2 regions of the Sporosarcina sp. P25 genome follow, and region 2 is predicted to be linked to the other one. Evidence: riboswitches for the same ligand, from Rfam matches in the RefSeq annotation. Region 2 holds a riboswitch; the other holds the start of a gene.

Region 1 (7,847 bases), on a different contig from region 2:
CCATCTCAATAGCGGACACCGCTGCGTCCCAGCCTTTGTTCCCGGCTTTAGTCCCTGCACGCTCGATCGATTGCTCAATCGTATCCGTTGTCAGCACACCAAAGATCACTGGAATGCCCGATTGCATGCTTGCTTGAGAAACACCTTTTGCAGTCTCGTTACAAACAAAATCGAAATGAGGTGTCGCGCCACGGATTACCGTTCCTAGCGTAATGACTGCATCATATTTTTTTGAGTCCGCCATTTTCTTTGCGATTAACGGAATTTCAAACGCTCCCGGCACCCATGCTATATCTACATCTGCTTCATCCACACCATGACGTTTGAACGCGTCTTGTGCTCCTGATAGTAACTTCCCTGTGATGAACTCGTTGAACCGCCCAACGACGATACCTACTTTTAACCCCGTACCTACTAAATGTCCTTCGAATAAATTACCCATTTTTCATCTCTCCTCATAAAGTTAGTAAATGACCAAGCTTTTCTGCCTTTGTGTGTAGATACTTTTCGTTCGCTTCATTAAATGGTAGCTGAATTGCAACGCGTTCAACTACTTCCAATTCATATCCTTTTAAACCAGCAATTTTCTTTGGATTATTCGTCAACAAACGCATTTGCGTAATGCCGAGTTCCCGAAGTATTTGTGCGCCAATACCGTAATCACGCAAATCAGCCGCAAACCCAAGTTTTTCATTTGCTTCTACCGTGTCATAGCCTTGTTCTTGCAGTTCATAGGCTTTCAGTTTATTGATTAAACCTATTCCTCTGCCCTCTTGACGCATATACAACAATACACCGCGCCCTTCTTCTTCAATTTGAGAGAGAGCAGCTTGCAGTTGCGGACCACAGTCACAACGGCACGATCCAAAAACGTCGCCTGTTAAGCATTCCGAATGAACCCTTACTAAGACCGGCGCTTCCGTTGTAACGTCCCCTTTTACCAGTGCAACATGTTCTTTTCCTGTCATAGTTTCGGTATAGCCAACCATGCGGAACTCGCCATAACCTGTCGGCAGCTCGATCTCTGCTTCACGAATGACTAATTGCTCTCGTTGCAGACGATAATGAATAAGGTCTTGAATGGTGATTAGTTTTAAATCTAGTTCTTCAGCCATCTGACGTAATTCCGGCACACGCGCCATCGTTCCGTCTTCACTCATGATTTCACAAATGACGCCTGCTGAAGCGCTGCCTGCCAGCCGTGCTAAATCTATCGCAGCTTCAGTATGTCCTGTACGCTCTAGTACACCACCCGACTTCGCTACAAGTGGAAATATATGCCCTGGACGTTTGAATTCGCTTGCTGTTGCATTCGGTTCCATCATTTTAATAATTGTATCCGCACGTTCAAATGCACTGATCCCAGTATGTGTAGAGCGGTGATCGATACTAATCGTAAACGCCGTGCCATGTGAATCGGTATTATCATCGGTCATCATCTGTAACCCTAGTTGCGCTGCTTTTTGCTCTGTTATCGGTACACAAATCAAGCCTCGACCTTTTGTCGCCATGAAGTTGATAATTTCAGGTGTAATCTGGTCGGCTAATGCCACGAAATCCCCTTCATTCTCTCGATCCTCATCATCCACTACGATGACCACTTTACCTTGTCGTAAATCTTCTAATGCTTCTTCGATTGTATGAAACATCCTCATTCACTCCTTCACATAAACCCATGTTGTTGTAAAAAGTCTTTCGACATCGTTTGATCCGTATTTTGTCTTTTCTGCAACATGTTCTCAACATATTTGGCGAGCATATCACATTCGAAATTAACTACATCCCCTATTTGTTTTTTCGCAATGACCGTCATTTCCTGTGAATGTGGAATCAATGAAATCGTAATATCTGTATCTTTTACCTCAAAGATCGTCAATGACGTCCCATCCAATGCGATAGAGCCTTTATGTAACAAATAAGGATGATATCCTTGCGGTAAGGACAAGCGTATATATAATGCATTATCAACCGTTCGCTTCTCACGGATCGTAGCTATTCCGTCTACATGTCCTGTGACAAAATGTCCGCCTAACCTACCATTCGCTGCAAGTGCTCGCTCCAGATTCACAGAACTTCCCACTTCTAATTGTCGTAGTGAAGTAGAAGTGACAGTTTCAGGCATGACGTCCGCAACAAATTGGTCCTTGGTAAAACTCTTTACCGTCAAACAGACACCGTTGACCGCGATGCTATCCCCTACTCTCACATCTGTCAAAACAAGGGATGCAGCTATCGTAACTGTCATAGATTGAGCGCCAGGTTGTATTTGCTTAACTGAACCAATCTCTTCAATTATTCCCGTAAACATGATTCAATCACCCACTTTCGGTACAGCTATGATTTTAATGTCTGGTCCAATCATCTCCACACTGTCAAATCTTAATGGAAGCGCCTCATCCATCAGTTGAGGATCCAGTCCACCTATTGGCGTCAGCGATCCAATTCCGCCAAGTAGTTTGGGTGCAACATAGCAAATGACCTTCTGCACGGCGCGCGCTTTCACAAACGAAGCATTAATGGCCGCTCCACCCTCTACAAGCAATGTCATAACACCACGTCTTCCTAGCTCTAATAGAATATCTTCTACAATCAGCTGGGGTTTTTGCATTCGGATGATCTGGACATGGGGCTTGTTGAGTAACTTTTCACGTGATAACTCTGCATATTTTCCGCAAAAAATCCAAGTAGGCGCTTCTGAGTTTTGAATGATCTGGCTAGATTCTGGTGTTCGTAAAGATGTATCTAAAATAACTCGAATAGGATGTTGTCCACCTAGGGGCAGTCTGGTGGTGAGAAGAGGATTATCATGAAGAAGCGTTTGCACACCTACTAAAATCGCATCTTGCGTATGGCGAAGCTGATGGACATCGAGTCGCGCTTGCTCACTCGTCACCCATTTGCTATCTCCTTTAGAAGTGGCAATCTTACCGTCTATCGTCATAGCTGTTTTCATTGTCACATGAGGTGTTTTGGTTTTAATAAAATGAAAAAATGGTTCATATAGTTTTTTAGCGCGTTCAGAAGAGACAGATTCGGTTACTTCCACTCCTGCACCACGAAGTTTCGCAATGCCTTTACCTGCTACAAGAGGATTAGGATCCGTTGTCGCAACAAAGACTCGTTTGATACCGGCTTGAATAACGGCATCAGCACAAGGGGAAGTTTTACCAGTATGTGAACAAGGTTCAAGCGTTACATACAAATCAGCATCTGTTGCTTCCGCTCCTGCCATATCAAGTGCGATTCGTTCTGCATGGCGTTCTCCTGCTTGTAAATGCGCACCCATTCCAATGATCCGGTTTGTCTTAACTACGATTGCACCTACTGGTGGATTGGGAGAAGTTTGACCTGCCACATTTTCTGCGAGCTGCAAAGCCATTTCCATATAATTCTGATTCATTGAGCAACACTCCAGCTTACAGTATTCCTCTAGTGACAATTCTACATACAAAAAGCCCCGCAAAAGATTATGCGGGGCTTGTATCCATGACTAAATAAACGTTATATACCGTAATGAAAAATCATCACTTATAGTATACACGCGTTGTTCCTTCTCTCATCCAGACTTTAACTGTCGGCTTTGGAGTTTCACCAAATCCACCTTCTGCTTCTATAAAGCATCCGGGTCACGGACTAAGAGCTTGTTAGCTCATCACCGTCGGTAGGGAATTACACCCTGCCCCGAAGGAAACATATTCGATTAACTAAGAGTCTAGCACATATGACAACTAAATAACAATAGCTGAATAATTATTCAGCTATAAAAACCCATTTATCTACTGTAAATCTGTCCAATGCTTCCATGTTGGGAATGTACCCGATTCCATCTTCTGACGGAACTGTAATATAACCTTTTTCAGCAACTACTTCTGGTGTAATAATATCTTGTTCCCAGTAACGTGAAGAACCTGCTGTATCGCCAGGGAGCGTGAAATTAGGTAAAGTTGTCAATGCTACGTTGTGCGCTCGTCCAATACCCGATTCTAACATGCCGCCACACCATACATCGATGCCATTCGCTGCACAATAATCATGAATTTTCTTCGCTTCTGACAGACCGCCAACTCTCCCAATTTTCACGTTGATAATTTTACAACTACCAAGTTCGATAGCTTTTCGTGTATCTTCCAATGAGTGAATACTTTCATCTAGACAAATGGGTGTCTTAATTTGTCTTTGCAATGTTGCGTGATCGATAATATCATCGGAAGCAAGCGGTTGCTCAATCATCATCAAGTTAAACTGGTCGAGTTCTTTCAACACTTCTACATCATCTAACGTATAAGCTGAATTCGCATCCGCCATTAAGGGTACATCAGGATGGGTTTCTCGAATGGCACGTATCACTTCCACGTCATACCCAGGCTTGATTTTCACTTTAATGCGCTTATACCCTTCATTTATAAAGCCTTTAATATTGGCCAATAAATCTTCAACATTTTCTTCAATTCCAATGCTGATCCCCACTTCAATACGGCTACGTTGCCCTCCAAGTGCTTTGGCAAGTGTCATGTGGTGATGCTTTGCATATACATCCCATATCGCACCTTCAATTGTCGCTTTCGCCATATTGTTTTTGCGGATATGTCTAAATAAGTCACTTACTTCATCGGGATGTGTAATAGACTTGCCAAGTACTGCGGGAATCAAGAAATCACGAAGCATGTGAATCGTCGTTTCTGTCGTCTCTTCACTATACCAAGGCGCAGTAAACGCAACAGATTCCCCCCATCCCTCATGACCGTCCGCGTCTGTGACAGTTGCCAACAGAAAGTCTTTCTGCTGAATCGTTCCAAAACTTGTAGTAAACGGATGTTTCATCGTCATATTCATTCTGCGAAGTGTAATCGTGTTAATTTTCATTGGGTCAGCTCCTTTAATCATGCAACGGAATGATGGACCGCTTACAGAAACGATAGTACTGCACAGATTCTTCTGTTCGGCGTACATCGATCATAGCAAATCCTTCCTTACTCAGTTGCTGAAATATCGTTCTCGTCTTCATTCTCCATTCGTAGGCCAATTGCGAGTTTTCTTGCTTGATTAATTGAATTTGTTTGGGCACAGGCACTTCTATCGCTTCCGCCTTCAGCCATTCAGTTGTTTCCGGTAAAAGCAGGATAGGGTGTGAATTATCGCTCAATTGGATTTGAAACGGACGACTATATATAAGATTAGGTTGCCATTTCTCCACTACACGCGGACTGTCAATCCACCAAGCAACTTGAAAACGGTCGGTCGGTAAACCTTTGTTTAATCCATCGTCCATCTCTCCATAACAATCAACTATATAGTCATAGCACACACCGTATAACTTTGAAGTATTCAAATAGCCGTTGCGACTTTCGAGTGGATCGAATGTCCAGACGATTAATCGATAGCCCATTTCCCGTGCAAAACGTAGTTGTTCTTCTTTCAACTGTTTGCCAATGCCCTTCATCTGAAACTCTTCATCTACCGCAAGCATATGAGAGCATAAATATATTTGACCTTCTGAATAGCCGGCAAAGCTATAAGAATATCCGACCATACGCTCTCCTAGAAACGCACCTACAATCAATCCACCGTTTTTGACTGCTGTGATGGTTTGATGGATAGGGATTGGTTCCATTCCCCAAATTTTCTTCTCAAGATTTTGCATAGAACGAATGTCTTCGATAGCCGTCACTTTTCTGACCACTATATCTTTCCTCATACTGTCACCTTCTAGTTTTTAGAGTGGAATGTTAATTCGATGGCAGTAGTTAAAATTTCAACTCCTGTTGCCAGTGCGTCTTGATTAAATGTCATGTGCGGATGGTGAAGTCCTGGGATTAAGCCGCATCCCAAACCTAGCATTGTACTTTTGACAGTGGGTCGTTTTACAGAATAGAAGTGAAAATCTTCTCCTCCCGGCGTGACAACGGTGCGTGTAGTCTTGTCTTCACCCACTACTTTAGCAATCGCCTGATACATTAGATCTTCAGCTTCAGCATTTACTTCCGCTGCGACCATTTCTGCCATTACTTCATAGTTGATTTCTACATCGTATTGTCTAGCTATCGCCTGAATCACACGTTCTACTTCCTCATATAATTCATCCATTATACCATTTTCTTGCGCACGTAAATCCAAACTAAATTTTGCATTTCCCGGAATTATATTGGCAGATTCGCCACCTGCTTGGAACATCGTCATTTTCGCTGTATGAGAAACCATCGGATTACAATGAATGGACTGCAAACCTCCTACTAACGAAGCGCCCACCTCGATCGCATTTTTTCCTTGATGCGGTCTGGCACCATGTGCTTCTGTTCCTTTGATCGTTCCACTGATCATTTTCGCGGCACCGTGACGTAGTGAGGCAGCGGAATAACCGTCAGCCATTTCATCCGCAGCTCTTACATGAACGCCGAATAAGTAATCGATATCATCGATCAATCCCTGATCAAGAACAGCTAGCGCGCCTTTTCCCTTCTCTTCTGCCGGCTGGAAGAATACTTTTAATGTTCCTTTTTGAGGAATTCCGCGTTCTTTAGCCATAAGCAAAGCACCAATTCCCATGGTCATATGTCCATCATGTCCACATGAATGATTTGCTCGATAGACACCGTCCACTTCTTGCCACAACGCATCAATATCTACACGCAACCCGACTACCGGCTTACCTTCACCGATCGTAACGCATAAACCTGTAATTCCATCGAATAATTTCACATTAAATCCTTCTCGTTCAAGAAATCCTTTCAAGTAAGTTGTTGTTTCCGTTTCCTTCCAACTAACTTCCGGATGACTGTGCAAATGCACAAACACTTCATCTAGTTTCGGCTTCAGTAATTGTACTTGCTCCTTCATGCGTGTGCCTCCTAAAAAAACCATTTTCCATTGTACTATTCGAACTGTTTATTCCTAAAATTTCAAACTCCTCAACAATTTTAACATAAAAAAGACTTCTCTATCACGTCGTGTGAAAGGAAGTCTTCTTCGTATTGATTAAAAAGTCCAAAGAATCATCATGCCGAATAATAGCGTCATGTAATTGACCGAGTACAAGAACATGAAGTTAGCCCATTTATAATCATTTTTTGCATAGAACCCATATATACTAGCTGCAATATATCCTAGGTTCATCAATGTCGCGATTGTAATGAATGTAGTGCCAAACATCGTTAATAAAAACGGTAAAGGCAATAGACATAATACATACACAAGCATTTGGCGTTTTGTGAAGTTAAATCCATAAACGACAGGCAACATCGCTACGTTTGCTGCACTATAGTCTTTATATTTCTTCATAGCAATCGCAAATGTATGAGGCATTTGCCAAATGAATAGTATAGCGACCAAAACAATCGGTACAATATGATCCGCTGACATAATAGCTGCCCACCCTATAAGAGGGGTAACCGCTCCCGACACACTGCCAATCACTGTATTCAATGTATATTTACGTTTAGACCACATGGTATAGGGTATTACATACGTAAACCATCCGATAAATGCATAAATTGCCGCTTCTAATGTAGTGAAAAATAATAATACCATACCAATTCCCGATAATATCAAACCTATTTTTAATACGGTTTTCAAAGCAAAGTTACCTGTCACAGTCGGACGGTTTTTTGTTCTTTCCATAACCGTATCAATATCAGAATCAAACCAGTTATTCATTACAAGTGCACCTGCAACAAGCAAGGTACTACCTATCATGGTTAGCAGGAACACACCCCAGTTACCTGTGAGTGTCATGCCCGAAAAATATAGTGCCAACCAAAACCCCGTAAAAACTGGAAATATATTCGCGATGAGTACAGGTCCTTTAACTAATGATTTAATATCCGAGAAGAAGGTAGACGCCGATCGGCTTT
Region 2 (7,847 bases):
AAAATCGTCAATGATCATAACGGACAAACGACCGATTCCATGCACCAGATTATAGAGGATATTCTTGATATGGAGACGAATGCAATCGTAGTTGATCAACAAGGTGATATTTTGTATTCATTCCATACGTCTTCGAGTAAAGAGGAAATTGAAGATAAATTACTGTCCGAAGGCGGTTTATTCGAGTCGCCAGAACTAGGTAAGCAAAAAATGAAAGAAATGATATTGCCTTCATTGACAGAGAAAGACGTCATGGAGCAATTTTTGATTTTATCTTATCCATTCGAACAAGTTAGTGGTGAACAAGCGAGTGTACTCATGTACCAAAGTCTCGATGCTGTGCACCGTACGACGAAAAGTACAACCAATATTGTTTTCTTATCGGCATTCATCGCGTTTATATTGACTACGTTCTTTGCATTTTTCTTGTCTACACGGATTACATTGCCATTGCGTAAGATGAAGCAAGCTGCGTTTGAGTTGTCTAAAGGAAATTTCGATACACACTTACCTGTTGCGCAAAAAGATGAAATTGGTCAGTTAGCAACAGCTTTCAATCAGATGGGACGTCAATTGAAATATAACATTGAACTGATTAAGCAGGAGAAAGAACAGCTTTCCAGTATTCTTACATCTATGACAGATGCAGTTGTGACGTTTAACCAAGATTATTCCATTCTTCTGAAAAACCCGCAAGCAGAGTTATTGTTGAAGAAATGGTATGGTTATAATCAAAAAAATCATCATCCGTTGCCTAAAGAAGTGTTCCATATGCTTGAGCATGCCATTTCATTCGCTGAGGAAGTGGAAGACGAGTTGGAATTGGGCGGACAGTTTTATGTGATCTCTATCAGCCCGTTATACAGTGAAAATAGTATCCGTGGAGCGGTAGCGGTATTTCGCGATATGACGGAACAGCATAAATTGGATAAATTACGTTCAGATTTCATTGCCAACGTATCACATGAATTGCGAACACCCATTTCGATGTTGCAAGGATATAGTGAAGCCATCATAGATGATGTAGTGAGCAGTGAAGAGGAACGTATGGAAATGGTCCAGATTATTCATGATGAATCCAAGCGTATGAGCCGTCTCGTCACGGACTTGTTGAATCTTGCTAGAATGGAGTCTGGTTACATTCAACTAAATAAAAATCCCCTTTCAATTGTGGGATTTTTGGAACGTATAGTGACAAAGTTCTCACAAGTGGCAAAAGACGCCAAAGTGGACTTGTCTTTGGAAACAGAAGAGTCGGATACTCTGATCATAACGGCCGATGAAGACCGGCTGGAGCAAGTATTCACTAATTTGATTGATAATGCTATTCGTCATACTCCGGACGGTGGTGCTGTGAAGCTATCGGTCTACCGGTCTACTGAAATGCTTGATATTACAGTAGCTGATACTGGCGTTGGTATTCCCGAAAAAGATTTGCCGTTCGTCTTTGAACGTTTCTATAAGGCGGATAAAGCAAGAACAAGAGGTAAAGGCGGTACAGGACTTGGTTTGGCTATTGCAAAGAATATTATGCAAGCACATGACGGTTCGATTTTAGCGACACGTGGAGATGAGAAAGGTACAATCTTTATTTGTTCTCTTCCACTTGATGCACTAAACAAATGAAACTTCTCCTGGACTGAAACGACTACTACTACAGAGCGAGGGGATTGAATGGATGATTCCGTTTTTCAACGATTATATGAAGATTATAACCGTGACGTATTCAACTTCCTCACTTATTTGACTCGCAATCGAGAGGTAGCGGAAGATTTGATGCACGAGGTTTATGTGCGTGTTCTCAAATCATACGGCCGTTTTGAAGGGAAGAGCTCTGAGAAAACTTGGTTATTTGCAATTGCGAAAAACGTCTCTATTGACTATTTTCGAAAACAATCCACAATCAAGAAACATACAAATATTCATTTCGATTGGGAAACAGAGCAATTAATTTCAACAAATCACTTGCCCGAACGTTTAGTTGAAGCGGGCGAAGAGCAGAGGCAAATGCTTGAAGCGTTGCACACATGTACGGGTGATCAGAAAATGGTCATCCTCATGCGGTTCTTCCAAGATCTATCAGTTGCTGAAACAGCTGAAGTTTTAGGCTGGACCGAAAGCAAAGTGAAAACGACACAACACCGTGCAATCAAAGCGTTAAAAGTGAAATTGGAAGCACGTTCGGTCAGAGAGGGGTGATGACATGAGCAAAGATAAATGGAATGAAGATGATCTCGAGAAACGTTTACGTGACATGCCGATCGTAGAAGATCAGCGTTCCAAAGATGAGGTTATGCAGCGGTTAAAAAATGATTCAAGACTTTCTGAACCGAACGAGCCTTACAAAAGACCTTTCAAAACAAAATGGTCTCCACTTATTGCAACTGTAGCAGCGATTTTATTGCTCGCCATCATCTTGCCGACATTTTTTCAGCAAAATAATGAAGTATCGATGGATAAAGCGACGACAGAAGAATCTGCTGATGCTGTTAAGGTGGAGAATGGAGAAGAATTGCAATCGCATGAAACAAATGATACATCCATGTTTACAAGACAGGTTTCAATGCCGCCCTCATACGCTGCCTATCCTACCGATGTCTTAGATCACACAGCGTTTCACATCGGCCTTGCTACCGATCAGGCGACCGTTGTTCCAGTAACGTTTCTGATACCGAATGAACGCCTTAGTGGAGACTTAGAGACCGCACGGGATGCAGTGACACTTTATAATGAGTATGCGAATAAAATAGATGAAGAGGCGCTTGGATTTACAGAGTATCATCCCTATAAAGCGATAATTTCTTCAATAGGAAAACAAGTTCAATTGAAGTTTGCTTCAGATCATCCCTATGACACTTCGAGTGCGACACTTGAGATGTTAAATTTGTCCCTACAAGATACGTTTCAAGGATATGATGAAATCGTGTTGCTACAAGAAGATGCTTCTGCAATTACATTTGATCAAGTAGGTCAAGTGGAAAGACCGATCGCCTTGTCAGGTATCGTTTCGCATCAAGCATACTATCGATACTTGAAATCAGATGGAGAAGCAGTACTCTCTACTAATTTTGGTAAAACTTCTAATACGGTGGAGCAAGCATTACATGATATGAAAAAGTCACCGAATGACATATATTCAACTGTGGTTCCTAAAGGAATTGACTTCACGGTCAAAGTAGAAAAAGACATTGTTAAAGTGAAATTCACTGAAGTACTTGATTTAGAAAAGATGCAACGTGAAGAGGCCATGCAATTGATAGAAGGGATCTTGATGACAGCGGCAAGTTTTGATAAATTTGTAGAATTCGATCAAGTTGCTCAAGCACAATGGATGGAATTTGATTTCACTCAGCCATTGGAAAAACCGATTGGTGCAAATCCAAAGTATTTAATTAACGAATAATTCTGTTTTGTAAACTTGTGAAGTTTACAAAACAGTTTTTTTACGTTATAATAGGTTCATAACTAAATATTGATTCATCTTCGGGGCAGGGTGTAATTCCCGACCGGCGGAAATGAAGTAGAATACTACTTTTTAGCCCGCGAGCTTAACAGCTGATTCTGGTGAGATTCCAGAGCCGACAGTATAGTCTGGATGGGAGAAGGTGAAGGTGCAGCCATCTTTTTGTGTACGCAAAAGTGGTGCTTGTTTCCTGACGGATAAGTTTGTATGATTTATCTGTTCTTAACAGTGCATTTTATTCTCCCTAAAGTATATTTTACTTTAGGGATTTTTAGCGCAACAAATAGATGAGCCAGCCTTTCCTCTTTTGAAGTGAATCGCAAAAGGAGAGAGGAACAAGTGAATAACAAGAAGTTACGTAAGCTGATTTTGGTGGCGATTTTGGGAAGTATTTCAACTGTGTTAATGCAGTTTAACTTTCCGATTCCGGCAATGCCTGGATTTTTAAAGATCGATTTTAGTGAGATCCCAGCTGTTATGGCAATCATGACGATGGGACCTGTTGCTGGTATAGGCGTAGAGTTATTGAAGAACGTCATGCACTGGTTCTTATCAGGAAGCCCGACTGGAGTTCCGGTAGGTGAAGTTGCAAACTTCGTGACAGGCGTATTATTCATAATGCCAATCTACTGGATTTTTACGAAGTATCGTTCAGCTAAAGGTCTTGCATCAGGTTTGATCGCAGGTACGGTAGCAATGGCAGTAGGTATGAGCGTATTGAATTACTTAGTGTTCTTGCCGATGTACACATATTTCCTCGGCATGCCAGCAGTTACAGGCGACTCGCTTTATCAAATGATTATATTGGGAATCTTACCGTTCAACTTGATAAAGGGTGTCATGCTATTAGCCATCACGTTGATGTTATATAGAAGCATGGAGAAGTGGATTCTTCAGCAACAAAAGAAGTTATCGTTCTAATCAAATAAACGCCGGTCTTCCTGAATAATAGGAAGACTGGCGTTTTTACTGTATATAGAGAATTAGCTAGTGAGAATGAGGGGATTGAAACGCCAGCTTGGGACGCTTTACGGTTTGCGCGGCATGAGTCCCTCATCGGCAAAGTGCAAAATTGATTTAAAGCAAAAAAACAACACATCCAGTAGTAGGAAGTGTTGTTGGGATTGAATCAATCTTCATATTTTAATGGATCGCCTTCGAAGGCTTCATCTGCAATTTTAATTGAATCGGTAGGGCAGCCATCATATGCATCCTCGAGATCCTCCATCAGTTCTTCTGGAACTTCAGTGTTTCCCGTGTTATCATCTAAAATAACAAATGCAATTCCCTCATCGTCATAATCATAGATATCTGGCGCAGCAGCCCCGCAGGCCCCGCAAGCTATACATGTATCCTGATCGACAATCGTATACTTTTTGCTAGACATTTGTCTTTCTCCCTTCTTCCATTCACTCATCCTATTTTGTATCTACTCTATTCTAAAGCTGTTTTCATCACTTTTCAACAAAAAAACGTTATTTCTTCAGGAGTGAGCGCAAATGAGTTTTGATTCTATCTTACTAACGATCTTCCAACGTCTCCATGGTGAGCGTTCAGCGCAAGGAGTTTATCATATACTTCGCGGGAAAAAATCAGGACAGACATTACAAGACGTTGAATATTATCAAGTTAAATCATACTATGCATTGTTGCCACAATTGACGGCAAGCGACTTTCAGCAAGCGTTAGAGCGGATGCAAGCAAACGGTCTAATCTATATAAATGAACTCGTCTATGTGACGGCAAAAGGTCAGATGGGGACGGGTAGTGAAATGTGGCGATTTAATGGCTGGAATTACCGTGGTCGTGAAAGAGAGTTCGGCAGACGTTTGGCGTTGCTAGTACAGACATTGTCCAATTTACGACGCGGTGAGACAATGTTCATGCCGATCCAGAAAGAATTGCCTACCCAACAATTTATCAAAGGACTTTTACGTAACCAATCAAGTAGCACGACTAATCTATCTACATCATTGCGAAAAGAATTGGAACACGCGCTAATTCATTCATCATTATCAGATTTACAACGTACGATAGTGAGCGATCGATTGACGGGTTACCGACTTACGGCATCTACTTGGGAACAGTTGGCGGAAAGTCTAAACATATCGACTATGACTCTACAACTTTACTATTTAGAAGCATTACACATATTGCTGGACTTCCTACAACAACAACCTAATTTGCAATTACTGACAGAATTAGCGGTAGGTTGCAGAGTAGACACGTATTTGACACAATCTGCCGAACGGACACAAAAACTATTCGAGCGGGGTTATTCGGTAGAGCAAATTGCATCTTTACGAAATTTGAAATTAAGTACTATAGAAGATCATTTCATTGAAATGGCAGCGAATATGGATGGCTTTCCATATAAAGAATTTGTAACGGAAGAACAAATGGAGATGGTTTGGCGTCATGTTGAACAGTTGCAAACTAAAAGATTGCGTTTGTTGAAGCAACAGTGCCCAGAATTGTCGTATTTCCAACTGCGATTAATCATCATTATTGGAAGGAGCGAGAGCTGATGGAACTTCAAGAAGTATTGCATCAAAAGTTCGGCTATGAATCATTTCGACCTGGGCAACAAGAAGTCATTAAGGAGTTACTTGCTGGACGGGATGCTGTGGCGATTTTTCCGACGGGTACGGGGAAGTCACTTTGTTATCAATTACCTGCATATATACTCGATGGAGCAGTGATCATCATCTCTCCGCTCGTTGCGTTGATGGAAGATCAAGTGGCCATTCTACGAAAACATAAGGAGAAACGTGTGGTCGCGATCAATTCGTTTTTATCTAGCAAGGAAAAAGAATTGGCGCTCTCTACCATGGCGCATTATAAGTTCATTTTTTTATCACCTGAAATGATGATGCAACAACATGTCCGGCAGCTTGTTCAACAATTACATATAGCTTTTTTTGTAGTGGATGAAGCCCATTGTATTTCCGAATGGGGATTTGATTTTCGACCAGACTATTTACGATTAAAAGAACTGTTCTCAGTTTTAAAAAGAGCACCGGTGTTGGCATTAACTGCTACTGCGAGTAAAAAAGTAGTGGAAGACATAACTACTTACTTACACATGAGAAATCCTCACATCGAACGACAGTCGATGGATCGTCCTGCTATATCCTATCGTGTGGTGCATTTGGATAATGAATTGGCAAAAACAGAGTGGATTATTGATAGACTTGCTACAACGATCGGACCTGGTATTATTTATGTGGCGTCACGAAAACGTGCGGATGAACTTTCGGCAATAATTCGAGAGAGAGGAATCCCGACAGCAAGTTATCATGGAGGCAAGGAACAGGATGAACGATCTATTATTCAAGAACAATTTATACAAGGTGAACTCGAGTGGATTTGTGCTACCAATGCATTTGGTATGGGAATCCATAAAGATGATATTCGACAAGTTATTCATGAGCATCTACCTGCTACGCCAAGCGCGTACATTCAGGAAGTAGGACGTGCAGGACGTGATGGGGATCAGGCTGCGGTCACACTTTTATATAGTGTGCGAGATATACAGAAAGTGAAGTTCATAGTGTACGAGGATTTGCCAGAGGAACAGCAAATTCTTTATTATCATTCTTTACTGCAATCAGGTACTGGGAGTCAATTGGCTGCCGAGCAAGCTGGACTATCAGAAGTAGCTAGTCGTTTGCTTGATTATTATTTGGAACAATACGATATAGAACATGTCATTCGACAAATCGAACAAATATATCAAGTGAAAGAGAAACAAATTGCCGAAATGGAGAGTTATGTAAAAAGTGAAAGGTGTTTGCGACAGAAATTAGTACAGTTTTTTGGCGAGAATACGTCGCCAGCAGAAACGGATTGCTGTTCAAACTGCCAGAATCTAGATGACGATTGGTTGATTAAGTCACAAGCATCAACTGAACACGTAAACAAAGCGTTACAGTGGAGTGAACGTCTACGTCAGTTATTAGGTTAAAGCAGACTGTCAGTATTTACTTTTTAGACAAAATTCGGCATAATAGAGATAGATGAGTTTGTGAACGGACGTATTTTTCACGGATGAATAAAGGAATTGCATCATATAATAGCAACAGACATTATGCGGTGTGAAGGAGAAATTAGACATGTTAAACGATCAGTATAAAATGGATTTTGAACAACAGCGAAAAGAGATTAAAGAAAAAGCGCCTATCGATAAACTTCCCTCCCGTGCAGAAGTACATGGAAAGAAGAAAGAGGAGAAATACGGTCAAGTGAAAGTCATCAATATTTTTCTGGCGATTTTTACTTTAATACCTATTGTTATACTCCTTTATGTATTATCGGATCTCTATTCCCCTGACGTTCCCGATCAAGTACCTGTTGAAAAAGTCGAGTTGTCGGTTGGGCTTTA

The links. Region 2 has a riboswitch for FMN ahead of CSV70_RS04125 (ECF transporter S component). Riboswitches for the same ligand answer to the same signal wherever they lie in the genome.
Region 1: it holds a riboswitch for FMN, as region 2 does, so the genes downstream of both, ribD (bifunctional diaminohydroxyphosphoribosylaminopyrimidine deaminase/5-amino-6-(5-phosphoribosylamino)uracil reductase RibD) here and CSV70_RS04125 (ECF transporter S component) in region 2, are expected to answer to the same signal.

What each region holds. Positions count from the first base shown of each region.
Region 1 covers NZ_PDYV01000010.1:61,753-69,599, reverse strand. Annotated here, with positions in the region: gene ribH (6,7-dimethyl-8-ribityllumazine synthase) at 1-442, opposite strand, end outside; gene CSV70_RS10335 (bifunctional 3,4-dihydroxy-2-butanone-4-phosphate synthase/GTP cyclohydrolase II) at 456-1,649, opposite strand; gene ribE (riboflavin synthase) at 1,664-2,308, opposite strand; gene ribD (bifunctional diaminohydroxyphosphoribosylaminopyrimidine deaminase/5-amino-6-(5-phosphoribosylamino)uracil reductase RibD) at 2,312-3,400, opposite strand; FMN riboswitch at 3,545-3,693, opposite strand; gene menC (o-succinylbenzoate synthase) at 3,751-4,863, opposite strand; gene CSV70_RS10315 (GNAT family N-acetyltransferase) at 4,877-5,695, opposite strand; gene CSV70_RS10310 (M20 peptidase aminoacylase family protein) at 5,707-6,834, opposite strand; gene cyoE (heme o synthase) at 6,973-7,847, opposite strand, start outside.
Region 2 covers NZ_PDYV01000003.1:141,848-149,694, reverse strand. Annotated here, with positions in the region: gene CSV70_RS04140 (ATP-binding protein) at 1-1,626, shown strand, start outside; gene CSV70_RS04135 (RNA polymerase sigma factor SigX) at 1,675-2,199, shown strand; gene CSV70_RS04130 (GerMN domain-containing protein) at 2,204-3,403, shown strand; FMN riboswitch at 3,476-3,611, shown strand; gene CSV70_RS04125 (ECF transporter S component) at 3,803-4,384, shown strand; gene CSV70_RS04120 (ferredoxin) at 4,593-4,850, opposite strand; gene CSV70_RS04115 (YpbB family protein) at 4,963-5,991, shown strand; gene CSV70_RS04110 (RecQ family ATP-dependent DNA helicase) at 5,991-7,430, shown strand; gene CSV70_RS04105 (hypothetical protein) at 7,579-7,847, shown strand, end outside.